Regions from separate parts of the Enterocloster sp. HCN-30185 genome, predicted to be linked through region 2. Evidence: predicted binding sites of a transcription regulator. Region 2 holds the regulator's gene; the other holds the start of a gene.
What was found. Region 2 encodes Rex, which represses fermentation and respiration genes when NADH is low (regulators of the CRP and FNR family bind a similar motif). Its sites were predicted from a motif close to ATTGTTAANTANTTAACAAT; they were not measured.
Positions count from the first base shown of each region.

Region 1: the regulator Rex is predicted to act here: its motif matches at 2,750-2,769, upstream of fucO (lactaldehyde reductase).

Region 1 covers NZ_JBBKBT010000006.1:115,386-122,712, reverse strand. The annotation lists gene WKT10_RS08880 (Na/Pi cotransporter family protein) at 1-1,249, opposite strand, end outside; gene fucO (lactaldehyde reductase) at 1,563-2,711, opposite strand; gene WKT10_RS08870 (TetR/AcrR family transcriptional regulator C-terminal domain-containing protein) at 2,858-3,421, opposite strand; gene WKT10_RS08865 (methyl-accepting chemotaxis protein) at 3,504-5,729, opposite strand; gene WKT10_RS08860 (efflux RND transporter permease subunit) at 5,719-7,327, opposite strand, start outside.
Region 2 covers NZ_JBBKBT010000004.1:247,434-254,760, forward strand. The annotation lists gene alr (alanine racemase) at 1-953, opposite strand, end outside; gene WKT10_RS07000 (NAD(P)H-hydrate dehydratase) at 950-2,536, opposite strand; gene acpS (holo-ACP synthase) at 2,538-2,921, opposite strand; gene WKT10_RS07010 (redox-sensing transcriptional repressor Rex) at 2,923-3,588, opposite strand; gene abc-f (ribosomal protection-like ABC-F family protein) at 3,764-5,743, shown strand; gene WKT10_RS07020 (hypothetical protein) at 5,740-5,970, shown strand; gene WKT10_RS07025 (carbohydrate-binding domain-containing protein) at 6,277-7,327, opposite strand, start outside.

The DNA.
Region 1 (7,327 bases), on a different contig from region 2:
TAGAATACATCTTATTCAGTGTTTCAATATCCTTTGGCGTCTGGTCCAAAACAAGAACACGGGATATCTTTTTGGAAAGACGGACATTTGCAAGATCGATCTCCTCTTCTCTGTTTTCAATCTCTCCGATCCCGTCTTCGCCGGGTCCCTGCTCTACTGCCAGGAAGCTGGCGTCTACGTTTTTAGAAGCCGCAGACAGCATATCACGGATTTCTTCATGGATCTGGCTGATGGCAATGGTGGATACTCCAAGGTGATGCTTAGAAGCCATAAGTCCCTGAAGCCAGTGATCTTCGTCCATAACCTTAACCTCGGTATCAGGAAGAATCCGCTCTACGATCTTAACCAGCACACTGCCGAAGGGAAGCAAAAGCAGGGACGTTCCCAGATTGAATACCGTATGGACATTTGCAATCTGCGCCATGGGATTTCCCGGAGCCAGGCTGATCATCACATCTGTAAATGGAGTTACAAGGCTTAATACAACAAATACCACTGTACCGATCAGGTTAAACAGCAGATGGATCGCTGTAGCGCGCTTTGCGTTGCGGGTCGTTCCAATGGAAGCCAGAACTGCCGTAATACAGGTACCGATGTTCTGTCCGAACAGAACGAATACCGCGCTGTACAGATCAATGACGCCGCTCATGGCCAGAGCCTGTAAGATACCGACAGACGCGGAGGAGGACTGGATCAGCGCCGTGAAGCCTGCGCCTACCAGAATGCCCAGAAGCGGATTGCTGAATTTCGTCATCATTTCCACAAACTGCGGTTCTTCTCTTAAAGGAGACATTGCAGAGCTCATCATATCCATACCAATAAAGAGTACGCCGATGCCTGCAACAATACCGGCAATATGCTGGATCTTCTTATTCTTTACAAATACAAGGATGGCTACTCCGACAAAGGCGATCAGAGGAGCCAGAGCTCCAACATCCAGAGCGATCAGCTGACCTGTGATGGTCGTACCGATATTGGCGCCCATGATAACCCATACAGCCTGATTTAAAGTCATCAGACCGGAGTTAACAAAGCCCACTACCATAACCGTGGTAGCGGATGAGGACTGGATCAGCGCCGTGATCACAGCTCCCACTAAAACGCCCAGAAAACGGTTGGAGGTCAGACGCTCCAAGATCTGCTTCATCTTGTTTCCGGCTGCCGCTTCCAGATTGGTACTCATCATCTGCATTCCGTAAAGGAACAGTGCCAGGCCGCCTAAAAGTCCTAAAAGCAATTCAAATCCCATGATTTCTCCTTTTTGGTTCAGATTCAGAGACATTTGATATCGTTTTTCGGATAATATCCATTTATCCATCAAAACAGGCACAAAATATAAGACATAGCCTGTATACCGCAGCAGATACGCTCCACCATGTCTCTGTCCTCTTTTCCCTTTTTTTACATTTTTTTTACCTTTTGTTTACGTATTCTCATTATACGGGATATTTCATTTCTAGTCAATATAGTTTCCCTGAGGTAATGTAAAGTCTGTGTAAATTATATGTAAAAAGGCTCCGGTTTCCTTCTGAAAACCAGAGCCCCTTTCTGTGATATGATCGTTACATCAGTGACTGATACAGCGCCTTGATATCCTCAAAGGTCGGATCCTTTGGATTGCCGGGACGGCAGGCATCATCCATTGCAGACTGCGCCAGGAAATCTACATCCTCAGGCTTAACGATTTCCTTTAAGTCAGCGGGAATACCTACATCTGCAGACAGCTTCTTTACAGCCTCTACGGCAGCCTTCCGGTATTCCTCCTGGCTCATGTTCTCTGCTCCTTCTACGCCCATGGCAATAGCGATGTCCCTGTACTTGGTTCCCGTACAGGGGGCGTTATACTCCATAACAGTCGGCAGAAGGATGGCATTTGCAACGCCGTGAGGTGTATCATATACAGCGCCCAGAGCATGCGCCATAGAGTGGACAATACCAAGTCCTACATTGGAAAAGCCCATTCCGGCGATGTACTGGCCCAGAGCCATACCCTCGCGGCCTTCCTTTGTATTTTCGCAGGCGCCTCTTAAATATTTTGAGATCAGCTCGATTGCCTTTAAGTGGAACATATCGGTCATCTCCCATGCGCCCTTTGTTGTGTATCCCTCAATGGCGTGGGTTAAAGCGTCCATACCGGTAGATGCCGTCAGACCCTTTGGCATGGAAGCCATCATATCCGGGTCAATTACTGCTACTACAGGGATATCATGTGTATCTACGCATACGAATTTGCGCTTTTTCTCCACATCTGTAATAACATAGTTGATCGTAACCTCTGCTGCGGTTCCTGCTGTAGTGGGAACTGCAATGATCGGAACAGACGGGTTCTTGGTAGGAGCAACACCCTCTAAGCTTCTTACGTCCTCAAACTCAGGATTTGCAATGATGATTCCAATGGCCTTGGCCGTATCCATGGAGGATCCTCCGCCGATGGCGATCAGATAATCAGCGCCGGATGCCTTAAAAGCGGCTACGCCGGTCTGTACATTTTCAATCGTAGGATTCGGCTTTATATTGGAGTAAATCTCATAGGACAGGCCTGCTTCATCCAGAACATCTGTCACTTTTTTTGTCACGTTAAAACGGATCAATTCAGGATCCGAGCATACGAATGCTTTCTTAAAGGCTCTTGCCTTTGCTTCATTTGCAATCTCTGCAATTGCACCTGCACCGTGATAAGAAGTTTCATTTAATACAATTCTGTTTGCCATGGTTCCTCTTCTCCTTTTCTTTCTCAGGATCTTCCCTGTTTGTTAATATTATAACAGCGCCTGAAAAAAATAAAAGTGACAAACAGGGTAGTCTGTCACTTTCTATGTCTTTTTTGTGAATTGTCACAAAATGGTTTATGCAGATGTTACAAAAGCTGCAATTCGTCAAATACTCTGGCAAGCTTGGGGGGCAGGGCTTCTACCAGCTTTTTAGCCATTTCCTCAGGCGAGTCCTTCATGCCCCCTAAAACCCATTTTACAGTCATATAGACGGAACCGCGGCAGTACATCTCAAGAAGGAACTGTATTTCTTCACTTAAGGGACGGCTGGTTCTGCGGTTGATCAGATCCCTGTAAAACTGAAGGATCAGCTCAAAATCATGTTCCTTTACGGAATTGCGGTCATCGCTTCGAAATGCTTCCGTAAAGAAGACCTTTTCTGCACGGATAAACGCAAACTTCTGTGTCAGGCTTTCTCCCACAGTATGCCCCATGCCGATCTGCTCAAAGGACTGAAGAACCAGCTTGTCAAAATACCAGTTAATTAAGTCGTATTTATCCAGAAAATTCCGGTAAAATGTCTGGCGGGTAAGGCCGCAGCCTTCCACAATATTTTTTACGGTTATCTTATCTACCGAAGCAGTCTTCATACACTCCTTCACCGAAGCTGCCAGCCGGTATTTTGTTTTCTCCTGTTTTGTAAGTTCCATGAAGCTCATCCTTTCCGGCACTGCTGTGCAAAGAGAGTACCGCCTGCTCTTTCTTAAGCATACCAGAAAATCAGCTGCTTTTCTATCTGTTTTTAAAGATGTCCACCAGAGAACGCCACATTTTTACCAGTACGTTCCACATCCGTTTCAGAGGACTTACCTCCGGCTCCTCTGTTTCTGCGTCCAGCGTCTTGTGTTCCTCATTCTCCAAACTGATCTCATCTGTGCGGAGCACAACCTGCAGGGTTCTGGGTTCCGGATTTTTAGAAGATGTAAAGGATACCTTTTCCGCGTCCGGATCCATAAACAGGAATCTGTTTTCCGTATCGAATTTATCAAGCTGGCTGTCGATCACATCCTTCATGGTACGGCCGGCCCGACGGATCCCGGCTGTACTGTCAAGCACATTCAGACTTTTATTTAAAAGCTCCATACTTGCCATAAGGCTGTCTTTTGCTGCCACATCCATCTCGTCGCTGGAGGCTTTAAGCGTATTCTGAACCAGTGTCAGGGTATCTGTAGTGCTGTTTAAAGCCTCCGTGGTTCTTTCCGTAAGTGCACTCATATCGTCCAATGCGCTCTGAAGATCCGGATAGTATGTATCCAACGAATCATGGAGCGCCGTAAGATCCTCAATAAGAAAGTCCATATTGTCCACCAGATCCGCACTGTACTGGGCAGAATCGGAAATATCCTCCATCAAGTTTCCTGCTGTCTGGGTAAATTTCCGGCTGTCTTTGTCGATTTTTCGGAGCATCTGCATCAGCTGCTGCAGCTGGGAGCCTGAAGAAGCCACAAAAGGCACCTCTCGTTTTTCAATCTGTGCCTTTGGAACAACCGCACGGCTGATGGTCTGGCTGCCGGTATTCTCGTTCTCAGGCTCATTGATTTCCAAGTTTTCGTCTTTCTCTGGTTCCGAAGCGTCCGGTGCCTCCGGTTCTTCTGAGCCCTCCGGCTTCTCCTGCTCCTCCGACTCCTCTGGTTTCTCTGAGCCCTCCGGTTCCGAAGCTTCCGGTTCCTCTAACTCTTCCTCTCCCTGATCCTCTGGAATTTCAATCTCTGGCACTTCTATTTCCAAGGCCTCATCATCATATTCCTCCAGCTCCCCAATCAGCTGTCCCAGAGCCTCCAAAGCCTCTGTGGTCTGCACCTGAAAAGATGCGTTCGTTTCTATCAGATAACCCAGATCGTCTCTCAGATCCGGCAGCTGTTCTCCCATCGAAGCCGTACTGCTCTTAATATTTCTCAGTCTTGTATACAGCTTTCCCAGAGGCTCCTGCATCTCTCCCAGTGTTCCCACAATGTCGCCCATACTTTTATGTACGATCTCTGCCTCTTCCTTTGCCGTCTGCAGATGAGGCACCAGGGTTTCCAGCTGGCCGGACATAGCCCTGAGGGATTCCAGTGACCGATCGTTTCCTGCCAGTATGGCGTCCTTTGAGCTGCTCCATTTCTGCCTTGCATTCTCTGCTGCATTCAGGCCGGACTGCATCTGATCAACTCCGCCCCTCATATCCTCTATGGACTGAGCCATCTGCTCTAAGCTATCATACAGTTCATCTCCCGCATCCTGCCAGGTATCCTTTGCCTCTTTTAAATCCTTAATATGCTCCAGATCCTCCACCGTTCCCGGCGTCATTGCCATGATGACTCCCGTTGTCTCAAAGGAATCCGAACCGATGCGCACCGTATAATCCCCCTCTTCCCCCGGAAGAGCTGTAAATACAACCGCTGTAAGCTCCCCCATATTCTGGGTCTGAGATCCCTCTGCCTCCACGCTGAAGCACTTGGACATATCCACGGGAACTGCCACCAGCAAAAGCATATTATTACGGTAATACAGATCTGCCTGTTCATTAGGCTCAGCCTTTATGTGAATTTCCACCAGCCCGGAAGCTCCGGCCAGCTTTTCCCCGTCTGTGGGAACCCCGTTGAGCTTATAGGACACATCAAAATTCCACGGAAGCGCTGTCTGCTCCTGATCCAGCGTACATTTATAGTAAAAGCGTTCCCTGCGATCCGGCGGAAGCTTCCAGACCACTTCCCCCTCTCCCAGCTGCGGTTCATCCTGAGTTGACATATTTTCCACCGCCAGATAATTTCCATAATCTGTAAAATCTGTGACGCCGTTTAAACTGCAGCTCTTTACTACATTTACCTTTTGAGCCTTTCCGTAAACATCCAGATTCACATACATGGTCTCATCCGTTTCCACTGCAGCCGGAGCGCCATAGGACAGGGGCGCATTTCCGGCTGTAACCACAGCTGCAAGAACAGCTGCCATCATCTGTCTTTTTCTACTTTTCATTGCTCTTCGCCTCCATTCCTTCCATTTTGCTGTCTGTCAAAGAACGCCGCTTTCCCATAAACTTCTTTCGTATCCGTTCCCATTCTTTTCTTGTAATGATCGAATCAAAGAGAACAAGAAGGGACGGAAGCACTGTCAGCACCAGGATCACACTGAAAAGAGCTCCACGGCCGATCAGATGCCCCAGATCTCCGATGGCAGCCGTATTCGATATAAAATGAATAATATAACCGGCCAGAATCATAATAGTTCCTGAGGTAAAAATGGAAGTACACGACATTTTCACTGCCTGAATGCAGGCTTTTTTCTTCTCCATCTCTTTTCGGCATGCCATATAGCTGTTCGTCAGCAGGATAGAATAATCCACAGTGGCTCCCAGCTGAATACTGCTCACAATGATATATCCCATATATACCATGGTATCTCCGGCCAGATACGGCATTGCCATATTCAGGAAAATAGCCGCCTCAATGGGGATCATAACGATCACCGGCACCAAAAGAGAACGGAAACTGAACATGACGACTAAAAATACGCCCAGCAGGGACAGGATATTTACGCGTGTATTATCGGCTGTAATAAAGGTTTTAATATCCATAGTAGAGGGAGTTTCTCCCAGCACAAAAGAATCCTCCGGATAATATTTCTTTACAATTTCTTCAATCTTCCCTGTATCCTGAAATGCTTCCCTGCTCTCTGTCTTTGTACGGATGTACACCAGCATCCTGCCTTTATCTCCCCTGTGAAGCTCACTGGTAAGAGAATATGGAAGAAATTCCTCAGGGATACCCTCCGGAAGCGTATTGGCCATGGAAGTGACGCTTTTTACATAGGGAAGATCCTCAAGCTCCCCGGACAGTGCTTTTTCCGTCACCATGGAGGTGTTTGGATACATCACCAAGAGCATATTGCTCCGCCCGAAAATGGCTGCTATCTCCTTCTCATCCTCATAAACCCTTGTTCCCTCACTGGCACCCACTGCACTGTTTCCGTAAAGATAATCATTCATCCCCTGGGCCACATAAGCCGGAGGCACCAAAAGAGCCATAATGATCAAGGCCGCATAGCGAAACCGGTAAATTCCCCGGCTTAAACGGTTAAACGCCGGAAGAAAGGGACGGTGAGCCGTCTTTTCATTCCAGTCTGCAAACTTCAAGATCATGGCCGGCATAAAAAATACCACAGTAAGAAGACTGAATACAATCCCCTTTGCAAGCACCAGTCCCATATCAAAACCAATGCTGAACTTCATGGATACGAGAGCCAGAAAGCCTACTACGGTAGTAAGGCTGCTGGCAAAAATAGAGTTGATGGCAGCGTCAATGGCATTTGTCATGGCCTCTTTGTTTCCCAGCCCCTTTTTCCTCTCCCTTTCAAATGCATCCAACAGGAAAATGGAATAATCCATGGACGTTGCAAGCTGCAGCACCATAGCCACATTGTTGGTAAGAAAGGATACAGTTCCTAGAAAAATATTGGTTCCCTGATTTAAAAGAATGGCAACGCCCATAACGATCAAAAACAGGAACGGTTCGGACCAGGCGGCCGTGGTAATACATAGGATCGTAAAAATCATGATCACCGCTACCAGCATGATC
Region 2 (7,327 bases):
AACTGATCCATGCAGATCCGGCCAAGGATCCTGGCCCGCTTTCCGCGGATAAGGACAAAACCTTTATTGGACAAAGCGCGGTTGTAACCGTCCGCATATCCGGTAGGAATGGTTGCCACCCGCATAGTCTTATCTGATACAAAGGTGCTGCCGTAGCTTACTGGCGTTTTTGGTCCTATTTCCTTAATATAGGTGATAAAGCTCTTAATTTCCATTATAGGCGTCAGTCGAATCCGGCTTCGATCCACTTCATCCGATGGATAAAGACCATAAATACAGATTCCGGCACGGACCATATCCATATGGTTTGAATCCAGATCTTCTACGATCCCGGCGCTGTTGGAACAGTGGCGGATGGGAATATTGACCCCATATTCCTCCAGATAACCTAAAAAGGCCAGATATTTGTCATACTGCTCCCTGTAAAAGGTCTTGTCTGTCTCATCTGCTCTTGCAAAATGGGTAAAAAGCCCCTCGATTTCAATGCCCGGAAGGGACGCCATCCCGGCTGCCTCCTTTGCAGCATCCCTGCTGGGAGCCATGCCGATCCGGCTCATGCCTGTATCAAGGGCCAGATGGATTTTGGCCGTAAGGCCTCTTTCCTTTGCCAGACAGGATAATTCCTTGGCTTCTTTTAAACGGAACATAGCCGGGGTGATCTTGTACTGCAAAAGCTCCTCAAACCGCTGTCTGTGGGTCACACCTAAAATCAGGATCGGTTTTTGGATCCCATGGCGGCGCAGATTGATCCCTTCGTCTATATTAGATACCGCATAACCTTCCACATACGGATCCATGGCCCAGGCCACCGGAACTGCTCCATGGCCGTAGCCGTCTGCCTTTACGACACCCATAATGGCTGTAGAGGCCGGAAGGGCCTCTCTCATAGCTTTCATATTAGAAACAACGGCATCCAGATTTACCGTTGCATATACTCTGCTGTAAGGTCTCATTTTGTTTTGATTTCCTCCTTCTGCCGATCCATAAAGGCCCCGGCTGCCTCAGCAATCTCTGATGCAAGCAGGCTGTGAAGCTTATTTCCGGCTGCACGCTCTCCTGCCAGCCCATGAATATAAACGCCCAAAGCGGCTGCTTCCTCTTCCTCCATTCCCAGGGCCATCAGCCCGGCCAGGATGCCGGTAAGCACATCTCCGGATCCGGCCTTTGCCATAGCGCTGCTTCCGCTGGTATTGATATATAAAGTCCCCTCTTTTCCTGCGGTCACGGCTGCCGCATCTTTAAGAACGCAGGTAATCCCGTAGTGGGATGCATAGGAAAATGCCGCAGCCGGAAGATCGGCCTGAATTTCACTGATTTTCTGGCTTGTAAGCCGCGCCATTTCCCCCAAATGGGGAGTGATCACAATATTTTCCGTATAGTAGGAGGTCAGATAGGGGTGAGATGCAATGGTATTTAAGCCGTCCGCATCAATGATCACAGGCACAAAGGCGCTTGTAAGGATATCCTCTACCAGATATTCCACATAAGGCTCGCTTCCAAGACCAGGGCCTAAAACCACCACATCTGCCCAGTTCATCTCAGCCTCGATCCGTTCCTTAAAATCCTCTCTCCCGCCTAAAAGCTCTTCCGGACGATAAGAAGAAATAATGGCTTCCGGAAGAAGGGTCTGTAAAACCGTCCTGTTTTCTTCCACGGTCAGGATTTTTACAAGTCCAGCTCCGGCCCTGTAGGCTCCAAGAGCGCTAAGATAAGCTGCTCCGCTCATGTTTTTAGAGCCTGCTGCGATCAGCACGCGGCCAAAGGTCCCTTTATTTGAATAGGCTTTCCGCTCCGGTACCCGGTTTAAATCGCTTTCCTCGCAGGCATACGCCATAGAGATCGGATCCTCCTCTTCCGGCTCTGCCCTTAAGGCCTCCTCAGGAAAACCGATGTCTGCAACCGTAACATTTCCCGCATAGTCCCTTCCCGGATATACGGCAGTTCCAATCTTCTCCCAGCCAAAGGCTACGGTTTCATCTGCTTTCAGAGCAATCCCCATCACCGCTCCCGTACCGGAATGGATCCCGGAAGGAATATCGACAGCAATGCACCATGGCTTTGTTTTTCCATTCCCTTTAAGAATCTCTGCTGCAAGCTCCATACAGGCTCTGTATTCTCCCTGGATTTCCCGGCTTAATCCCACACCGAAAAGGCCGTCGAAAAGAATCCCGCAGTTTTCTGCTTCCTCTTTCATAAGTTCCCATTTTTTTACAGGTATCCCCAGCTTCCTGGCAATGGAAAGCTGGAGCTTTAATTCTTCTGTCGCCTTTTCCTCTGAACTGGCCAGAAAAATAACTGCAGGAAGTCCTTTTAAATAAACCATCCGGGCTGCCGCCGCTGCATCCGCTCCATTATTTCCCACACCGCACAGCGCCCAGACCGGACTGTGTGCGGCAAATGCTCGGGCTGCCTTTAATGCGCAGTCTGCGACCGCCAAAGCTGCCCGCTCCATTAAAACCAGGGAAGGAATCCCGACCTCATGGATGGTGTAATGATCCACTGCTTTCATCTTTCTACCTGTCAGAAGGGTTCTCATATCATGTTCTCCTCTCTGCGGACGTTTCCTTTTCGCCCACTGCAAATGCCATGGCAAAATCCTCTGTATTGGAGATAGACACATGGATCTGTGTCAGCCCCATTTCCTCAGATCGCTTTTTAGCGCCGCCGTAAAGATTGACATAGGGTTTTCCAAGCTCATCCCGAAGCACCTCGATATCTCCGGGCATAAATCCCCGGAACCCGGTGCCGAACATCTTTGCCACGGCCTCCTTCACAGCAAAAGAGCCGGCCAGCTTAGAGGCAGACCCCTTCGCTTGCCGGCTTTCCGTCTCCGTAAATGTGCGAGCGACAAAATGAGGCCTCCTGCAGGCCTTTTCCATGCGCTTTATTTCGATCAGATCGGTTCCAACTCCCAGTATCATCCTACTTGCTTCCTGTGCGTTCGTTTTTTTCATCCCGGTCCAGCATACTGCATACCCGGTAGGACAGCCGCATCAGACTTTCAGACAGATGCACATTTTCCACAACTACATCCTCCGGTACAACAAGATCCGTATGGGCGAAATTCCAGATTGCCTTGATTCCTGCTGCTACCAGACGATCCGCAATCTCGGGAGCCTTTGTCTTTGGTATGGTAAGAGCCGCGATCTGGATCTCATTCTCTTTTATAAAGCTTTCCAGATCGTCCACGGACCGGATTTCAATCCCGCGGATCACCAGACCGATCAGCTTGGGATTGATATCAAACATCCCTTTGATCACAAAACCTCTCCGTTCAAAATTTGTATAATTGGCGATTGCCTGTCCCAGATTTCCGGCTCCGATGATGATCAGATTGTGCTGCTGGTCGATTCCCAGAATCTTTGCAATTTCCGAGTACAGATATTTTACATTATAGCCATAGCCCTGCTGTCCGAAGCCGCCGAAATTATTCAGATCCTGGCGGATCTGAGAAGCTGTAACCTTCATGCGGTTGCTCAGTTCATTGGAAGAGATACGCTCCACTCCTTCTTCAATCAGCTCCCCCAGATAGCGGTAATAGCGGGGCAGTCTCGAAATAACCGCTTTCGATATTTCCTTGCGTTCCATCCTGTGCCACCCTCTCCTTATATGATTCAATCTAATGCTTTCTATTATAATCGGGCGTTAAAAAAATGTCAAATCACTTTCAGGATGTTCTTGAAAAAAATATGTTCCTATATTATACTGATTGGTGCATATTATGCAAAAAACATAGAATTTATGCTAAAAAAGGAGTTTTGAAATGATCCTGTCATGCAGCAACATCAGCCGGTCCTTTGGAGATAACCATATCCTCAAACGGGTCTCATTTCATATAGAGGAACATGAAAAAGCCGCTGTCGTAGGGATTAACGGCGCGGGAAAATCCACTCTTTTAAAGATCATCATCGGTGATCTGGCACCAGATGAGGGAAGTGTAACCTGGGCCAAGGGCGCTTCCATCGGATATCTGGCCCAGCATCAGGATCTGGAGGGCGCTGAGACCATTTATGACGCTCTTTTAGAGGTAAAGCGGCCTATCCTTGAAATGGAGGAGCGTCTACGAAACCTTGAACAGTCCATGAAATCTGCCTCCGGTGAAGAACTGGAGGCTATGCTTTCCGAATACAGCCGCTTAAACCACGCGTTCGAGCTGGAAAACGGCTACGCCTGCCGCAGTGAAATTACGGGGGTATTAAAGGGTCTGGGATTTTCAGAGGATGAATTTTCAAAGCCCATCCAGGCGCTCTCCGGCGGCCAGAAAACCCGTGTATCCTTAGGCAAGCTTCTCTTAACCAAACCCGATATCCTGCTTCTGGACGAGCCCACCAACCATCTGGATATGGAGTCTATTGCATGGCTGGAAACCTATTTAAAGGGCTATTCAGGAAGCGTGATCATCGTGGCCCACGACCGGTATTTCCTGGACCGTGTGGTTACAAAGGTCATCGAGCTGGACAATGGCACCGCCACTGTTTTTTCCGGCAATTACTCCGCCTACAGCGATAAAAAAGCCATGCTCAGAGACGCACAGATCCGTGCTTACTTAAATCAGCAGCAGGAAATCCGCCATCAGGAAGCGGTCATTGCCAAATTAAAATCATTTAACCGTGAAAAATCCATCCGAAGGGCAGAAAGCCGGGAAAAGATGCTGGATAAAATCGAGCGTCTGGAAAAGCCAGTGGAAATCAACGATTCCATGGATATCCGTCTGGAACCGGACGTAGTCAGCGGAAATGATGTACTCACCGTCACAGACTTAAGCAAGTCCTTTGATACTCAGACATTATTTACACATGGCAGCTTTGAAATCAAACGTGGGGAACGGATTGCGGTTATCGGAAATAACGGTACCGGAAAGACCACGCTTCTTAAGATCATAAACGGCCTGATCCCTGCTGATGCCGGAGAAATCCGCCTGGGCGCCAAGGTTCATATCGGCTACTACGATCAGGAGCATCAGGTCCTCCACATGGATAAAACCCTGTTTCAGGAAATCCAGGATACCTATCCCAATATGAACAACACTCAGATCCGCAATACCCTTGCTTCTTTCCTCTTTACCGGTGATGATGTGTTTAAGCTGATCAAGGATTTAAGCGGCGGCGAACGGGGCCGCGTTTCACTTGCAAAGCTTATGCTTTCTGACGCCAATTTCCTGCTCCTTGACGAGCCCACCAACCATCTGGACATTACCTCAAAGGAGATTCTGGAAAGTGCATTAAACCGATATACAGGAACGGTGCTTTACGTGTCCCATGACCGCTATTTCATCAACCGCACCGCTACCCGGATTCTGGATCTGACCGGACAGTCCTTTATAAATTATATTGGCAATTATGATTATTATCTGGAGAAAAAGGAGGATGTGGAGGCTGCATTTTTTGCAGGACGAGGCTCTGAGGCTCCAAAATCAGCTTTAGGCCGTCCGGCTGATGCCGGAACGGGAGCTTCTTCCGGTACCGCTGCCTCCTCTTCTGCTTCAGATACAGGGGCCAAGCTTGACTGGAAGGCTCAGAAGGAAGAGCAGGCCAGGATCCGCAAACGTCAGAATGAACTTAAAAAGACCGAAGACGCCATCCACCAGTTAGAAACAAGAGACAGCGAGATCAATGAGCTGCTGGCGTTGGAAGAAGTCTATACCGATGTGTCCAGACTGATGGAGCTGAACAAAGAAAAGGATTCCATCAGTGAAAAACTGGAAAAACTTTACGAATTATGGGAGGCGCTGGCAGAGGAATGAAATTAAAACGTATTCTGGCTCTTCTTGGAGTCCTTCTCCTTGCAGGGCTTGTTCTCCTGTTTTTTATTCTGGCTCTTACCGGGGCTTCCAAAAATACACTGATGGCTGTGGCTTTTTCGATCCTCTTCTTTTCCGTCCTGTTTTATGCTATGGCGCTGATGGCAAGGGTATTAAAGCATGGGGACGATCCAGGTCAGGAAGAGGATGAACGAAAAAAAACATTGTAGGTTATTGATAAAGCGGGAACCTCCCGGGAGTATGTCTTCATAGGCTGCGGTCATGAAAATGACCGCAGTTTCCTTTTTTACGATAGGATCTGAATTTCTGCTGTCAACCTCTGCAGTTCATTCCGTGTAAATCTTACTAATTTTTTTCTCTATGAAATCCCCTTAATGGCTGCTTCCCCATCGGATGAATACCATCTTCTGTTTCACGGACAGGGTATTGTCCTGCCAGCTGCTCTAAATATTTCTTTCATTTTTTCAGAAGGCTACCGTAATATTCTTCCTGTGTCAACTATACATCCCACACATTTACTGGATTTCTTTTTTATTTTCATTATCGGGTTTTTCTCCCATTCCCGGTTTATTGTCCATTTCTCCGGGTCTTTTACCATTCTCCGCTGGTTCCCTTTCCATGGGCGCTCTCCCGCCTGTGGGAACTTCGCCGTTCTCAGGCCCCCTACCGCCTTTAGGAGTCTCACTGCCAACGGGAGCCTTTCCATTTTCAGGAATATCGGCGCCGTAAACAAGACTGTCCATAGTAATCATTTTCTCCTCCGTACCGGCTGTTAATGAATAGCTTTCTCCCTGTCTGATATCCGGGCTGCTAATGAGGACAGATGAATATTCTTTTTCTGCTTTCCAGGATAAAAGCTCTGTGCCGTCACTGTTTTTCAGGGCGATCTGCGTTCCGGCTTCCTGCGGATTCAAAGTAACCATTATTATCCCCTGGGTAGAAGATAGATCAAAGTTTTGTGCCATACCGGATGCGCCTGATGAAGCAAAAATTCCTCCTGTGACCACTGCTTTTCCATTATAATCCAATGAACTATTTCCACCATTGACCGGTCCGGATAAATAGGTTTCTCCACCGGAAATCATAAGATCTCCATTTGAATCAATCCCATCTCCTGACGCGTTGATTCTCAGACTGCCGCCTGAAATTGAAATATAGGCTCCTTCCATAGATACAAACGGATCTTGTCCTTTTTCCATACTGCTTCCGTCTCTGCCTCCGGCAGCATTCACACCGTCGTCAGATGCTGTAATATCGATCTGTCCTCCTGTAATATCGATCGTCAAACCTTCTATTCCTTCGTAGCTTTCTGAAATCTTAATACTGCCTCCGGAAATGGCAGCTCCGTCATCTGCATGGATTCCATCATCTCTGGAAGACAGAGTGTAATCTCCTCCGGTGATAAAAACATCTCCATTAGAGTGGATTGAATCATCTTCTGTATCCAAACAATACGTTCCCTCTTTCAAAAGCATTTGTGCTCCGGCCTTTATACCTTTCGCACTTTTTTCCTGCTCCTCCTGTTTGTGTTGTTCCAGACTGTTTTTTTCTTCTGCGGAAACGCCT